DNA from 2 places in the Glutamicibacter endophyticus genome. Region 1 is predicted to be linked to the other one. Evidence: riboswitches for the same ligand, from Rfam matches in the RefSeq annotation. Region 1 holds a riboswitch; the other holds the start of a gene.
What was found. Region 1 has a riboswitch for thiamine pyrophosphate ahead of thiO (glycine oxidase ThiO). Riboswitches for the same ligand answer to the same signal wherever they lie in the genome.
Positions count from the first base shown of each region.

Region 2: it holds a riboswitch for thiamine pyrophosphate, as region 1 does, so the genes downstream of both, ACJD00_RS12520 (ECF transporter S component) here and thiO (glycine oxidase ThiO) in region 1, are expected to answer to the same signal.

Region 1 is NZ_CP174200.1:2,365,049-2,372,334, forward strand. Features, by position in the region: gene ACJD00_RS10965 (thiazole synthase) at 1-195, opposite strand, end outside; gene thiS (sulfur carrier protein ThiS) at 198-443, opposite strand; gene thiO (glycine oxidase ThiO) at 444-1,571, opposite strand; TPP riboswitch at 1,568-1,678, opposite strand; gene ACJD00_RS10980 (GNAT family N-acetyltransferase) at 1,759-2,775, shown strand; gene ACJD00_RS10985 (mechanosensitive ion channel) at 2,861-4,081, opposite strand; gene ACJD00_RS10990 (YnfA family protein) at 4,318-4,656, opposite strand; gene ACJD00_RS10995 (OsmC family protein) at 4,674-5,114, opposite strand; gene ACJD00_RS11000 (NAD-dependent epimerase/dehydratase family protein) at 5,111-6,076, opposite strand; gene ACJD00_RS11005 (alpha/beta fold hydrolase) at 6,073-6,888, opposite strand; gene ACJD00_RS11010 (acetyltransferase) at 6,885-7,286, opposite strand, start outside.
Region 2 is NZ_CP174200.1:2,686,068-2,693,353, forward strand. Features, by position in the region: gene ACJD00_RS12515 (ATP-binding cassette domain-containing protein) at 1-2,119, opposite strand, end outside; gene ACJD00_RS12520 (ECF transporter S component) at 2,116-2,739, opposite strand; TPP riboswitch at 2,818-2,940, opposite strand; gene ACJD00_RS12525 (DUF4235 domain-containing protein) at 3,017-3,268, shown strand; gene mnhG (monovalent cation/H(+) antiporter subunit G) at 3,291-3,677, opposite strand; gene ACJD00_RS12535 (monovalent cation/H+ antiporter complex subunit F) at 3,677-3,946, opposite strand; gene ACJD00_RS12540 (Na+/H+ antiporter subunit E) at 3,943-4,566, opposite strand; gene ACJD00_RS12545 (Na+/H+ antiporter subunit D) at 4,583-6,187, opposite strand; gene ACJD00_RS12550 (Na(+)/H(+) antiporter subunit C) at 6,187-6,636, opposite strand; gene ACJD00_RS12555 (Na+/H+ antiporter subunit A) at 6,633-7,286, opposite strand, start outside.

The DNA of each region.
Region 1 (7,286 bases):
CTCATAGACCGACCCGGAGCCGGCGGCGGCGAAATGCCGGATGGCCACGGTGGTGATCTCGGTGCCGGAGGCCTGAAGCGCCTGTTCGACACTGGCCAGCGAACTGGCCCCGCCGGTGCCGAGGATGAGCCGCGAGCTAAACTGCTGCCCGTCGATTTCAAACGTGTCGGTAGCCAAGTGGTCGATGGTGCTCATGATTAGCCTCCTTGGGCTGCGGTGACGATATCGAGGCGGTCCCCGGCACAGAGTGCGTAGCTGGCCCACTTGCCGCGCGGAAGCACCGCGCCGTTCACGGCGAGGGCGACCCCGAGGCGGCTGCCGTCCACGGCACGCCCGTCCTCGCCCAGTGCACGTGAGGTGTGCGTGGCGATCAGGTCGCGGGCGGTGCTGCCGGCTGGCACGCTGTGCGCCTGGTTGTTCAGCTGGATGTCGATGCTGTGCATTTAGGTTGCCTCCACGGGTTGGGCTGGCAGGTGGCCGCCGGTGAAGCGGCTCAGGGACAGGGTGGTTTGTTGCGCGGCGGGCAGCTGCCCGCCGGTGGCGAGGGTGGCGGTGGCCTTGGCGGCGAAGGGAGTCAGTAGAATCCCGTGCCGGAAGTAGCCGGTGGAAACCACCAGGCCCTGCTCGACGCGTTCGATAATGGGGACGTCGTCCTCGGTGCCGGGCCGGGCCCGGGCGATCACCTCCAACAGCGAGGCGTCGGCCACCCCGGGCACCAGGCGCCGGGCATCGTCGAGCAGGGTGTGCAGCGCCCCAATATTGACCTCGGCGCGGCCGTCTTCGCGGCTGCTGGCCCCGAGCACCAGCGAACCGTCGCGGCGTGGCACCAGGTAGACCGGGCGGCGGTTGACGATCCCGCGCACCGTGTGCTCGATCAGCGGCCGTCCGCCGTGCGGGCGCAGCCGCACAATGTCGCCGTACACCGGACGCAGCGGTAGCTCCGGGGCACCGGCCAGCGCACCGAGTCCGGTGGCTAATACCACGCAGTGGCCTTCAACCACTCGCCCCGAGGCGAGGCGTACCCCGCTGATCGTTCCGGCCTCGCGGAGCACCTCGATGGCCTGCTCGCGGACCAGCTCGGCGTGCAGGTAGCGCAGCAGGATAGCGGTCAGCGAGCGTGGGTCGACCTGATGATCGTCGGCAAAGCGCATGGCCCCGGCAATATTGGCCGCCAACGCCGGTTCGGCCGCCCGGGCCTGCGAACCCAGCAGCCGTTCGGTGCGCAGCCCCAGGGATTGTTGCAAGGATTCGAGTTCGTTCAAGGCCTGCCGGTCGGCGGCCTCGGCGGCCACCACGAGTGTCGCGTTATCCCGGTAGTCCGGGCGCTCTCCGGTGATCGCCTCGATGCGGTCGATGAACTGAGGGTAGTCGGCGGCGGCCTGCACCATCAACGGGTGCAGGGTGTGTTGGCCCCAGACGGTTTCGGCGGCCGGGGCAAGCATGCCGGCGGCGGCGTGGCTGGCCCCACCGGCCGGGTCGGGGTCGATCACATTGACCGTATGCCCGGCTGTTTTGAGTTCGAAGGCGGTGGCGAGGCCGATGATTCCGGCGCCCACGACGAGAATATGCACGACGGCACACTTCCTTCCTACGGCGGCATCACCCGCATCAGGTCTGGCGGTCGGCGTTCGGCCCTCTCAGCCCACGTTCCAATCGGTGGGCTCCCGCGAAGTTGTTGCGATTATAAGCATGAGCCCGCTCACTAAGCGAAATTCCATGACGTGAGCATTTAGCCTCGCGGCGTGATCTACTGTGATCATGCAGCACACGGATTTTCCGCAGATTCTCGACCCCGCCGCTCCCCTCGTCGAGCACCTGACCGCCAGTGAGGCACGGCTACTGGATCCGGCCGTGCGGCACGACGAAAAGTCCCTGCGCGAGCTGCTGCACCCGCACTTCACCGAGGTCGGCGTCTCGGGCACCAGCTATGATTTCGCCGCCATCGTGGCCCTGCTGCAAGCTGAGCCCGCCGCCGACGCCGGACCTGGGGTCCCCGGCAAAGTGCTTGCACCGCAGCTGTGTTTGCTGGCCCCACAGACCGCGCTGCTGCGCTGGCGTTCCGAGACCGGCTCGGTACCTGCCCACCGCAGTTCGCTGTGGCAAAAGCACGAGGGCGAATGGCGTTTGCTCTTTCATCAGGGTACGGCGACCAGCGAGCCGCTACCCGCAGCCGCCGCAGAGCTAGAGCAACCTAATGCCGACGACGCACCACGTTCTACCGCGGCACACCCCGCCGCACCACACGACGGCATCTTCCTGCGCCCCCTCGAACCGGAGGACGCACAGGCGGTGTTGGCGGCCTTTGATTCGGACGCCGCGGCCATGGCTCGGCAAGGTCAGGTGACCACCATGGCCGAAGCCGAGCAGTATGTGGCCCGGCTGCTGGATCCGGCCAACCTTCAGCTCCCACTGGCCATCGCCACCGAAGACGGGCTGGCCGGTTTGGTCAGCGCCGGGATCGATGCCACCAATAACAACGCCTGGGTCTGGTACTGGATGCACGCCGCGTACCGGGGTCGCGGTGTGGTCAGCGCGGCGCTGCGCACCTTGGCTCGGGTACTTTTCGACACGCACGGGATCCACCGCCTCGAGTTGGGGCTGCGCGTGAATAATCCGGGCTCGCGGCGGGTGGCCGAACGGGCCGGGTTCATCTGCGAGGGCCGCGAGCGCGGCAAGTTCCTCATCGACGGGCAACGCGTGGATACCCTGATGTACTCCCGGCTGGCCAGTGACCCGCGGCCGCTCTCGGCCCGCGAACTGCCGTTGCACCAGTAATCCCCGGGCAAAGGCAAGGGGACCGCCCACCATGTGGTGGGCGATCCCCCGATAGTGCCGATCGTCGGTTGATCGAGCCTGAGCTTTAGCGGAACGGATCGGTATCCGGCAGGTCGGTACCCGTAGGTCCGTTCTCCTCGCCCAGCTTGGACTTGGCCAGCACCTTGGCCGCTGCGTCGCGTCCACCGAGGCCGAAGGCCAGTGCCGCGGCCAGCGCCGCACCGATGACTACCGCGCCGAAAGCCATATTCACGATCGAATCGGCCAGGCCCATGTAGCGCAGGCCCATGGCCACGAACAGGGCGATCGCGGTGTAGCGCACGATCTTCGAGGCGGTGCCGTCGGCCATGAACTTGCTGATCACGTTGGCCACGACGAAACCGGCGGCGATGATCAGGCCGCCGAAGAGCACCCGGCCACCCAGCGCCAGCACCTCGTTGAGGATGTTGGTGATCGCCGGGAAGTTCAGCATCTGTGCGGCCATCACACCGAAGAAGAGCACAATGGCGATGCGCACGATGGTGGCGATAATGCCCGAGGCGCTCTGCCCCTCCGGCACGATGCCCCAGCCGGCGACGGCCCGGTCGGTGCCCACCCCGTGCAGGGTGGATTCGAGCAGCTGCCCAACGAACTTGGCGATCATAATACCGATGGCCAGCAGCACCAGTGCCATCAGCACCTGTGGGATGGCGGCCAGTACCAGTTCGAGCATGCGCTGTGCAGGACCGGAGATAGCTTCCAGACCCAGCACCTGCAGGGCGGCAATGGCCACGACCAGCAAGATCAGAGCAAATAGAACGTTAGCCAAGACGTCGACGATCTTGCCTTGGGCCTCGCGGCTGGCGGCCTCATCGAGCTCCTCGCGGTCCTTGGAGAATTTCTTGACCAGGGCGGAGAAGTCGACGGTCGATAGCGCGGTGACAACCAGCTGTCGGACGATATTGGCGATGACGTAACCGATAAAGAAGATGAAGCCCGCACCAATAAGGTTCGGGATAAAGGCCATAACCCCTGTGAGCAGGTTCTGCACCGGGGATAGTACCTCAGTCAACGAGAACAGCTGCAGGATGGCCACCAAGCCGAACAACCAAACGATCAGGCTCGCGACCTTGCCAAGTGACTGGCCTAGTTGCGCTCCGTCGTTGCCTTGTTTCTGAAGGAATTTCACCCTGGTCACTAGCTTGCCGATGGCCCATTTGATGATCTTGGCCAATAGCCAGGTGACGAGGAGAATAATCAGCGCGGTGACAACCCTTTGTGTCAACAGCGCCCAATCGATGTTGCCGAAAACGTTCTGAGTTTGCATCACTGCTCCTTAAACGTGGGGACACCTTGACCCTACGACGAGGAGTCCGCCCTGACTAGGGCGGAATACTGAGCGCGAACGACGCAATACACGGTGCGAACTCAACCCAAGCGCGAAATCCGTGGCAAATATTGGCAAAATCCACGATCTACGAGGAACATCCCCGGAAATCGCTACGGATCCATGTTCATGAAACTTTCAGCAAGGAGCCATGGAGGCTTTTCACCCAGCGAAGATTAGCCTCGTGGCGAGTACATAATGACGCCGACGCCCACAAGGCAAATGGCGGCGCCGATGAGGTCAAACCGGTCCGGGCGGTAGCCATCGAGCACCGCACCCCACGCCAGCGAGCCGACGATAAACTCCCCGCCATAGGCCGCGAGGATACGTCCGAAATTCGCATCCGGCTGCAGGGTGGCCACCACGCCATAGAGACCCAGCAGCACCACCCCGCCCCCGACCCAGAGCAGGCCGCGGTGCTCGCGCAGCCCTTGCCACACCAGCCAGGCCCCGCCGATTTCGGCGAGCGCGGCCAGTGCGAACAGGGCCACCGATCGAAGCACCTCGGAATTCATTGCGCTACGCTTTCGGGCTACGCCTGATCGGTTTCGACGATGCTCCGCACGCTCGCGCCGTGCTCCACGGTGCGCGAAACGGTGCAGTACTTGTCGTGGGAGAGCTTCACGATGCGCTCGACCATACCCCGGGCCTTGCGGCCGTCCTCGGTATCCGGGAACTTCAGGTCAAAGGACATGGTGATGTCCTCCATTTTGCTGGCCCCATCTTCGGTCACCTTGTACCCGCTGGCGGCCACCTCGAACTTCTCCGGTTCGGTGCGGCGGGTGGTCGCCACATCCACGTCAATGGCCGAGCAGCCGGCTATGGCGGCCAACAGTAGCTCCACCGGGGTCAGCAGCCCCTCCCCTTGACCGAATTCGACGCTGGCACCGGTTTCGGCGCTGGTCGCCCGGTAGCGGCAGGATTCGGTGCGTTCGACGCTCACTTCACGAAGGGATCGGGTATTTTCACTCATGCTCCCATCCTCCCATGAAGCGCCCCGGCACGCTGGGAATCCAGCACCCATTGCACCTCCTCGGCCACGAGCGACAAGCTATCCGCCGGGCGATACCCCAGCTCTTTCGCGGCGCTGGTATCCAGCTCGAACGGGTGGGCCGAGGCAAAGGGATTAGCGAGAGTGGACGGACCATCTCCGGCCTCTTGCACCTCCCCTGTGTAGCCCACCGTGTGCGCGATCCGCTCAAAAACCGCGCGGGCCGTCACCGGGTGGGCATCGGCCGCATTCAGCACGCGCGACGCGGGGTGAGCGGCAACGAGTTCGAGCAGTTGGGCCACGTTGGCCGCCGCAGTCAGCGACTGCACCGACTCCAAACTCGACACCCGAAGCTCAGGCGGGTTTCCTTGCATGGCTTCGACGATCCCAGCGGTGCGTGCGTTGCGGGCCCAGGCTCCGTGCACCTTTCCCGGGCGCAGCACGCTAACCGGCACCCCGCTCTCCAGAACCCGTAGCTCCATGGCGCGTTTGCACGGGGCGTAGCCCTCTCGGGTGAACGGGTCCAGATCCCGTGCGCCGGGAGCGACGCAGGACTGGGATTCGGGTACCGGCCCGGCAAACTCGGGTGGCTGCTCGGCGTTGACATGTCGTCCCTCCGCGTCGGTGTAGACGGCACGCGAGGAGATCACCGCACTCGAGGTGCAGTCGGCCGCCCACCGAAGCAGTTCATCGGCTCGTTGGGCGTCGAAGCACACCATGTCCACCAATAGATCGGCGCCATCTGACAGCAGCTGGCCGATCCCGGCGGTATCGGCGCGGTCAAGGGCGTGGAAGCGCACCCCGAGCTCTCGCAGTGGCTCCGGGAATAACTCCGCGTTCCGTCCGGTCACCTCGACACGCCAGCCGGCACGGGCGAAACGTGCGGCGGTGGCCGCACCCATCGCCCCGGTACCGCCTAGAATCACGATTCGTTGCTGGCTCACTGTCCCGTCTCCTTCGCCTCGGCGGCCACTGCGGCCGCAAAATTACGCATCGCCGCCAGCACCCGCCGCGGCCGATCGATGTGCACGTTATGTCCGGCTCGGTCCAGTTCGACATGCTCGACCGTCGCGAACCGGTCGCGGAGCCTTCGTTGATCCTGGTAGCCGACCACTTGATCCTGCCGACCGGTGATAATCACCCCGTGCGGCCATTGACCGGCGCCCTCCACCGGCAGCCGCGGCAGAGTGTATTCACGGGCCAGCTTCGCCATGGCCCGCACGTTCGCCACCCGGATTCCGGGAAGCACGAAGCGTTCGAAGCGCTGGTAGTTCGCCTCGCTTTGCACCACCGACATTTCCGCATAGTTCTCCGCATCGGCCGCGGAAAGGCTAGCCAGTAGTCGCGGCTCGGAGTGCAAGATGCACCGTTCGGGCAGGGTGCGCCGTTCGGCCTGCGGGTACACCACCGGCGCGCACAGGCCCACGCCCAGCACCTGCCCGGGCAGGCGGTCGGCGATCTCGGTGGCCAAGAGTCCGCCCATTGATTGTCCGACGATCGCAAAGGGCTCCGTGCCAACCACCTCCCGCACCGTGCCCTCGAGCCAGTCGGCGAGCTGCGGCAGGCCGCCACGGTCGGTCAGCGCCGGGGTTTGCCCGAAACCGGGTAGGTCGACGTAGACCCGACGAAAGACCCCGGGCTGCGCGAAGGCAGGGTCCAACGGGAGCAGGCAACGGTGATCGACCCCATTGCCATGCACCATCACCACCGGAATGCCGGATCCGCGTTGTAGCACCGGGGCACCGCCGATACTCATTGGCGTGGTCCGCTATAGCGAAGGTGTAGCAGCGGATACGGGTTACCCTGCCCGTCGAGTTCACTGCGCCCGATCTGCTCGAAACCCAGATGCGTATAGAAGCCGTGTGCCTGCGGGTTCTGCTCATTCACATCCACTTCAAGGTGCGGATGCGCGGCGAGCGCTTCGTGCACCAACGCGCTCCCCACCCCGCAACCGAAGGCCTCCGGCGCGACGAACAGCATTTCCAGCTTGCCGTCGGCGAGGCCGCTGAATCCCACGGGTTTCGCACCGCGCAGGGCCACGGTGACCTGCACCTGGTCCAGATACATATTTTCGATGAGTTCGGCGAGCGCCCCGATCTCTGACTGCGATAAGAAATGATGCGTAGCTTCCACTGCGCTTCGCCAGATCTGGAG
Region 2 (7,286 bases), 320 kb from region 1:
GACCCAATTGAGCTCGTAGGCGTTGCCGCGGCGAACCGAAGTTCCCGACACCTCGGGCCCGCCGGGCCAAGGCCAGCGTGGTGAATTCCTCGGTGAGCAGGCCCAGTAAGCGCATCCCTGCCAGCGCGCCCAACACGAAACGGTGCGGCACTCGCAGTTGTTGAGATAGCGCCCCGCCGAGATCACTCGGATTGGTGCTGGCCACGAGTAGCACCATGGGAATCGCCAAGCCGATAGCTCGCAGCCCGGTCGCCGCACCGGCGGCCACCGAGCCCTCGGTCACCGTGAACACCCCAAGATGCAACAGGATTCGGCCGGCGTCCTCGCCCACCAGCGCCACACCCCAGCCGGCCACCGCGCCAGCGGCCAGTAGCGGCCACGCCCGGCGCAGGAACGAGAGCAGGCGCAGTCCGGCCAGCGGGAGTGCCACCAGGGTCGCCACAATAATCACAGAGGCAGAGACCCAGTCCATGGTGGACACCAACGGCAGGGTGGCGGCAGCCACCGCGGCAAGCTTCGCCAGCGGATTGATACCGGCCAACCATGACTCCCCCAACGGCGCATCGAGCATTGGGCCCGGCCGTCCGGTGGCCTCAGAAGTTTCACGTGGCGCCGGCAACTGCAATTCTTGGGAGGCTAGGGCCGCGGAGAACTGCTCATCGTGGGTTACCGCAATGACCGCGGTGCCGGCTTCGAGAGCCTCGATGAGTAGCTGCACCAGTTCTCGCCAAGTATTGGCGTCCTGTCCAAAGGTGGGCTCATCGAGGATCAGCACCTGCGGGTCGGCGGCCAGCACGGTGGCAACCGACAGCCGACGTTTCTCCCCACCGGAGAGGGTGAAGGGATTCGCCTCCGCGAGGTCTTCGAGGCGCAAGCGGCGCAGCAACTGATCAACTCGGGCGGCGATCCGCTCTTCGTCGAAGGCCGGCGCCGCGGGATCGGCGGCGTGGGCCCGGCGCGGGGCAAACTCCAGCTCTTCACGCACGCTCTGCGTGACGAACTGGTGCTCGGGCTCTTGGAACACCGTTCCAATGCGCGCAATGAGCTTTCCGGCCTTCCAGCTAAAGGGTTGCTCGGAAAGTTCCCCGGCAAGGTCCTCGCTGGCTCGCAAGGTGCCGCTGGAAGGCTCGAGCAGCCCTCCGAGGGTCAGCGCCAGGGTGGATTTCCCGGCTCCGTTGGCTCCTCGAATACAGTAGGCAGCTCCGGCCCGAATCTGCAGATCCACTGCGGCGGTCTTCGGTGCCTGCGCCGAGCGCGCGGCAACGAGATCTTGCGCATGCAATAGCTCCACCCCCGGGGTGCCGGCAAACACGGTGGTCTCCGGGACGATGCCCGGCACCCAGAGGCCGGCAGCGCTCAGCTCGGCGCGCAACTGCCGGTCGCTGAACAGTGCCTGCGGGTCAACATCGTGGGCAACGCCGCCTCCGGGGGCCAGCACCACCACGCGGTCTACCGCATCGGCCCAAGCCTCGAGCCGATGCTCCACCACGATCAACGTAGCGCCGGTACTCTCGGCGGCCGAAAGTACCGCATCGCGTAGGGCGGGCACACCCTCGGGGTCGATATTGGCCGTGGGTTCGTCCAGCAGCATCAACCCCGGCTCCATGGCCAAGATCCCGGCGAGCGCTAGGCGCTGTTTTTGTCCACCGGAGAGATGGGCGGTGCGGTGCTCCCCGTCGAGGGCGCCCAAGCCCACGGCCTGCAGCGCCGGGGTGATCCGTTCGCGAATGAGTTCCGGGTCCATGCCAAGATTTTCGGCGCCGAACGCAACATCGTCGACAACCCGTGATTGCACAATCTGCGTTTCCGGGTCCTGTTGCATGAGCCCGACCGGTTGCTTGGCGGTAAAGACATCCTGGCCTCCCACCCGCAAGGACCCAGTGGCTTCGCTCAGTTCATCGACTTCGAGGATGCCGGCCAGGGCATAGAGCAGCGTGGACTTTCCGGCCCCCGAGGGCCCGAGCAGCAGCACCTTCTGCCCTGCGGGAATACTAAGGTTGAGGCCTTGAAGTGCGGGCTGCTCACGTTCGGCATGACGCCACCCGAAGTTCTCGGCAGAGACGGCCAAGGCTTGGGTGCGCACCGTCGCAGGACGCTGTTCCCCCAGCCCGGCACTCATCGACTCTGTCCCCGCCAGGCCCCTTCCAGGTGCGCTCGACGACTAGCCAGCGCACCCAACGCACCGGTGCGGGCCAAGCCACGAGTGGCCAGCCATGGCAATAGTCCAGCGATGATCATGCCGGAGATCGACATGGCCAGTACGTGGAAGAACTTCATGAACGGGGTGTAGGCCTCGTAGTAGGCCAGTACGTAGGCCTCGGTGAACCCTCCAAAGAATCCGGACATCAACCCGGCAATAAGTGCCACGGGCAGGGTGAATTTCCGGTAGCGCACGGCCGCGAAGACTACTTCGGCGCCCAGACCCTGTACGAGCCCGGAGAGCAGGACGGTCAGTCCCCATTGGGAACCCAGCAAGGCCGAGATGATTGCGGCCAGCATTTCACAGTACAAAGCGGCACCGGGCTTGCGGATAATCAAGGCGCCCAGGGCTGCCGGGAAAAGCCACATGCCCGAAACGAAGGCGGCGGCTGGCGGGAAGGCGACGAAGCCTAGGGATACAAAGCCGTAGCTCGCGTTCCACGCCCAAAAAACCACACCGGAAGCCACTGCGATGGCCGAGGCGATGACGATATCTACCACGCGCCAACTGGCACGGGGCTTAATTGCTGAAGTACTCATGATGGTCTCCTCCTGAGATAAGGAGGGGGGATGTACGCAAACCGCGCGTCCTATTAAATGGGCCGAAACGGGTTTCCGCATCCGAGATGCTCGACTTCCTTCGCCGGTATTAGCCGGAGCAGGTTCGAGGGTCTGCGATCTATCGCACTCTCAGCGCCTTTGGTCCTTGTTAAAGGACATGGCGCTCCCCTGTCGGAATGGTTCTGCGCCCCAAGCTTAGCGCAGGTAAGCTGGAGACGGGTAAGCAGAGGACCGGATATGAACAAGAGGGAGCACGATGAACGCCGTTTCTAAAATCGTCACCATGTTGGTTTCACTCGGTGCCGGTGCACTGGCCACGAAGCTGGTGGATCGCACCTGGAAGGGTTTCACCGGCAACGATGCCCCACGCGGAAAGGATGCGCAGGCCGAGGCCACGATGCGTCAGGCAATCTCCTTTGCCGTATTCTCCGCAGCGGTGGCCGCAGTCATTCAGGTGATCGCCGACCGCGGCGCAAATAAGGCGCTGTCGAAGCTCACGAAGAAGTAGTTTTTACGTAGCCTAAGGCCCGTCACTGCTGTTCCGGTGGCGGGCCTTGGTCATGCCGCTGTTCGGCTTCAACCGCGCGGATCGCTGCGGCGAGCTCATCACTATAGATCGACTTGTGACTCACGTGCTTCGTGCGGTAGCCCGAGCGGCCGATCATATGGGCGGAGACCGGTGCGGTCAGCAACTGCATCCCCCAGGCCAAGGCCAGCACGGGCACCACGGCCCAGGAGCGTAGGTGGATGGCCAGGGCAATGAAGATCAGCAGAAACCCCAGTACCTGTGGTTTGGTCGCGGCATGCAAGCGGGTGAGCAAGTCGGGGAAGGTCATTAAACCGATACCAGCCACCAAAGACAGCAGACAACCAATGATTAGGAAGACGGCAGCGAGCACATCCAGAAAGGCGTCCATCAGGCGTTCCTCTGATCGGTTACATAGCGTGAGACGGTCACCGAACCGATGAAGCCCACCGTGCACGCGACCACGACGAAAAGCACGTTATCCAGGTGCCGGTTGTAATACATTTCCAGGCAGACCGCGGCCGAAACGATCAAAAGCATCACGTCCAAGGCCAACACTCGGTCGAGGATCGAGGGGCCTTTCGCCACGCGAATGACGCATAGGATCAAGGCGACCGATAACACCGAGCCGCATACCCACATCACTATCTCGGTCATCATTGTGCCTTCCTCGCCGAAAACTTCGGTCCGCACTCGGCTTTGATTGCCTCGTACTCGCTCTTACTGCCTATGGCCATGATCAATCGGCGTTCGATATCGCGAATCTGGGTTCGCGCCCGCTCCACGGCCTGCTCATCCTCGGTATCCGCGTAGTGCAGATACAACGTGGAGCTGCGTCGGTCCACGTCAACGACGAAGGACCCGGGGATCAGGGTGAGCACATGCCCCACGGTCATCACGATCAGATCCGACTCGGTGCGCAGCGGTACCGCGATCAACGAGCTACGAGTCGCCCGCCCCTTGAACAGGGCCAGGTACGCAACATGGACGCTGGCGGCTACCACTTCACCAATGAACCACACGAACAGTTTGAGGCAGTACCAAAGGTTCAAGCGTCCCGGCAGCACCACCGGGGGCAAGGGGAAGAGCGTGGTGATCAGCACCGCGATAAGCGCACCGAAGAGCAGATTCCCCGGCGAAAAATCTCGCCAGAGAGCACCCCACACCAACACCAGCAGGATCAGTAGCGGCCATTCTTCGCGCAGGGTGGCACGGTGACGTATGCCAACGGGATCGAGCGCATCATCGATGCGTTGATCTTTGCTATTCGGAGTCTCCATGGTTCCCACTCCCTTCCTACTGCCCGGTCAAGATCGAGGTGATGTACGGTTCACGTGCCAGCAGTTCTGCGGCGACGCGCTGGCAGAATGCGAAAACCTGTGAGGCGAAAACCGTCAGGGCCAATCCCGCGACCACCAGTGAGGCAGTTGCCCAACGCATTCCCCACGGCAGGGCGTTGGCTTCGACTTCCCGCGCCTTGGTCGAGCCCAACTGTGGGCGCTCGGCGCCACCCTGGAAGGTCAGGTCGCTGATCTCCTTGGCTTCGGCCACCAGTGACTCGGTGGGCTCCTCGGCATCGGCGGCACGTCGCCAGAACACACGGGCCCACACGCGAATAATGGCCAGTAGGGTCAGCAGGCTGGTGAGCAAACCAGCGGCGATCACCAGCCAATTCAGCGCTCCCCCGGTCTCCACCGCGGCATGCAGAAGTCCAAGCTTCCCAAGGAAGCCCGACAATGGTGGAATGCCGCCGAGGTTGATCGCCGGGATGAAGAACAAGACGGTCAACGCCGGAGAAATCTTCGCCAGCGAACCCAGCTTGCGCACGTTGGCGCTGCCGGCACGACGTTCAATCAGCCCCGCCACCATGAACAGTGAGGTCTGCACAATGATGTGGTGCCCGACGTAGTAGATCGTTGCGGCGACGGCCAATTCGGTGCCCACCGCAACACCAAAAATCAAATAACCAATGTGGCTGGTCAGGGTGAAGGACAACATACGTTTGAAGTCCGTCTGCGCCAGGGCACCGAGGATACCGACCACCATGGTCAAGGCGGCGACCACCAGTAGCGCCTGATTCAGCGCCCCTCCCGGGAATAGGAGCGTTTCGCAACGCACAATCGCGTAGACGCCGACCTTGGTCAGCAATCCGGCGAATACCGCGGTTACCGGCGCCGGGGCGGTCGGGTAGGAGTCAGGTAGCCACAAGGAGAGCGGGAAAACCGCCGCCTTAATGCCGAAAGCGATCAGCAGCAAAGAGTGCAGGATCAGCCGGGGACCTTCGTCTAGTTCGGGAAGTTTCACCGCCAAATCAGCCAGGTTCACCGTACCGGTTGCCGCATAGACCATGGCGATGGCCGTGAGGAACAAAACCGAGGAAACGACCGATACCACCACGTAGGTGACACCGGCACGGATCCGCTCGGCGGTGCCCCCAAGGGTCAACAACACATAACTGGCGGTCAGCAGGATTTCGAAGCCAACATAGAGGTTGAACAGATCCCCGGCCATGAAGGCATTCGACACCCCCGCCAGCAGAATCAGGTAGGTCGGGTGAAAGATCGACACCGGGCCTTGCTCGTCACCATCGGCGATACCCTGGCTCGTGGCGTAGAGGAGCACCGCCATCGACACCAGCGTGGACACCAAGAGCATGAAGCTTGAGAAGCCATCGACCATCAGGGCGATGCCGAAGGGAGCGTCCCATCCACCAATATGCACCGCATAGGTTTCGCCATTCCAGGTGGCGGCCAGCATCCCGGCCTCCAGAAACATGGTGACGGCGAGGATGCCGATGGTGATGGCGCGCTGTTGGCGAATCTTCCGGCGCACCAAGAAGGCGGCGCCGGCGCCGAAAATCGGTAGCACGACGGCCAGCGGGGCGAGCTGTGCAACGTTCACTATTCTTCTCCCTCACGGACCGGACGACCCTCTTCGTCAACGAATTCGGTGGTGTCCGCGGCGACCGGGGCATCTTCCTCTTCGTCATAGGCGCTGGAGAGCGAGACCTTAATATCTTCGGTGTCATCGGCCACCACATCGGCCTGGTTCAGCATCCATGAGCGATAGATCATGGCTAGCAAGAATGCGGTGACGGCGAAGGTGATGACGATCGCGGTCAAAATCAAGGCCTGCGGCAACGGGTCGGCATAGACGTTCGGGTCGAGCCCCGCTTCAAAGAGTGGTGCTTTGCCTAGCCGTCCGGCGGTGGTGAGGATCAGCAGATTCACCCCGTTGCCGAGCAACATGATGCCCAGCAACACTCGGGTCAGGGTGCGTTCGAGCACGAGGTAGAAGCCTGCGGCCAGTAGCACCCCGGTAATAGCCAGGAAGGTGATGTTCACGCTCATCGGCCGACTCCCGTCTGTGAAGAGGCCACGACATCGTGTGGCTCGACCGGTGAACGCCCTTCGGAGAGCATATCGATTTCGCTACCCAGCGACCGCAGGACATCCTGTACCAACCCGAGAACCACGAGGAACACTCCAATGTCGAAGATGGTCGAGGTGACGAACTTGTGCGCGCCGAAGATCGGTAACCAGAATTCCCACGCGTAGGTGGTAAAGATTGCGTCGCCCGCGAGCAGCGGGATGATGCCGGATATGCCCGCCAGCACTAAGCCACCACCGATCAGTAGACCCGGGGCGACTCGCATGGATTCGGCCAGCTCGACGCGTCCCCCGGCCAGGTAGCGAATTGTCAGCGCCAAACCGGCGATGAGCCCTCCGGCGAAACCGCCGCCGGGCGTATTGTGCCCGGTGAGCAGGGCGTACACGCTGAGCATCAGTACCGAGTGGAACATCAGGCGGGTGACCACCTCGAAGATGATCGAGCGTCGTTCGGCGACGAGCGTACTACCGGCCATCAGCCAGTCACGGTTGGTCGAACGGCCGAATTCGCGGGCCACGTGCAGGCCAAGCTCTCGTTCGGCACCCCGACTGCCAATCGGTTCGGATCCGTGATCGATCGACCCGGGTTGGACTTCGTGGGCACGCAGGCG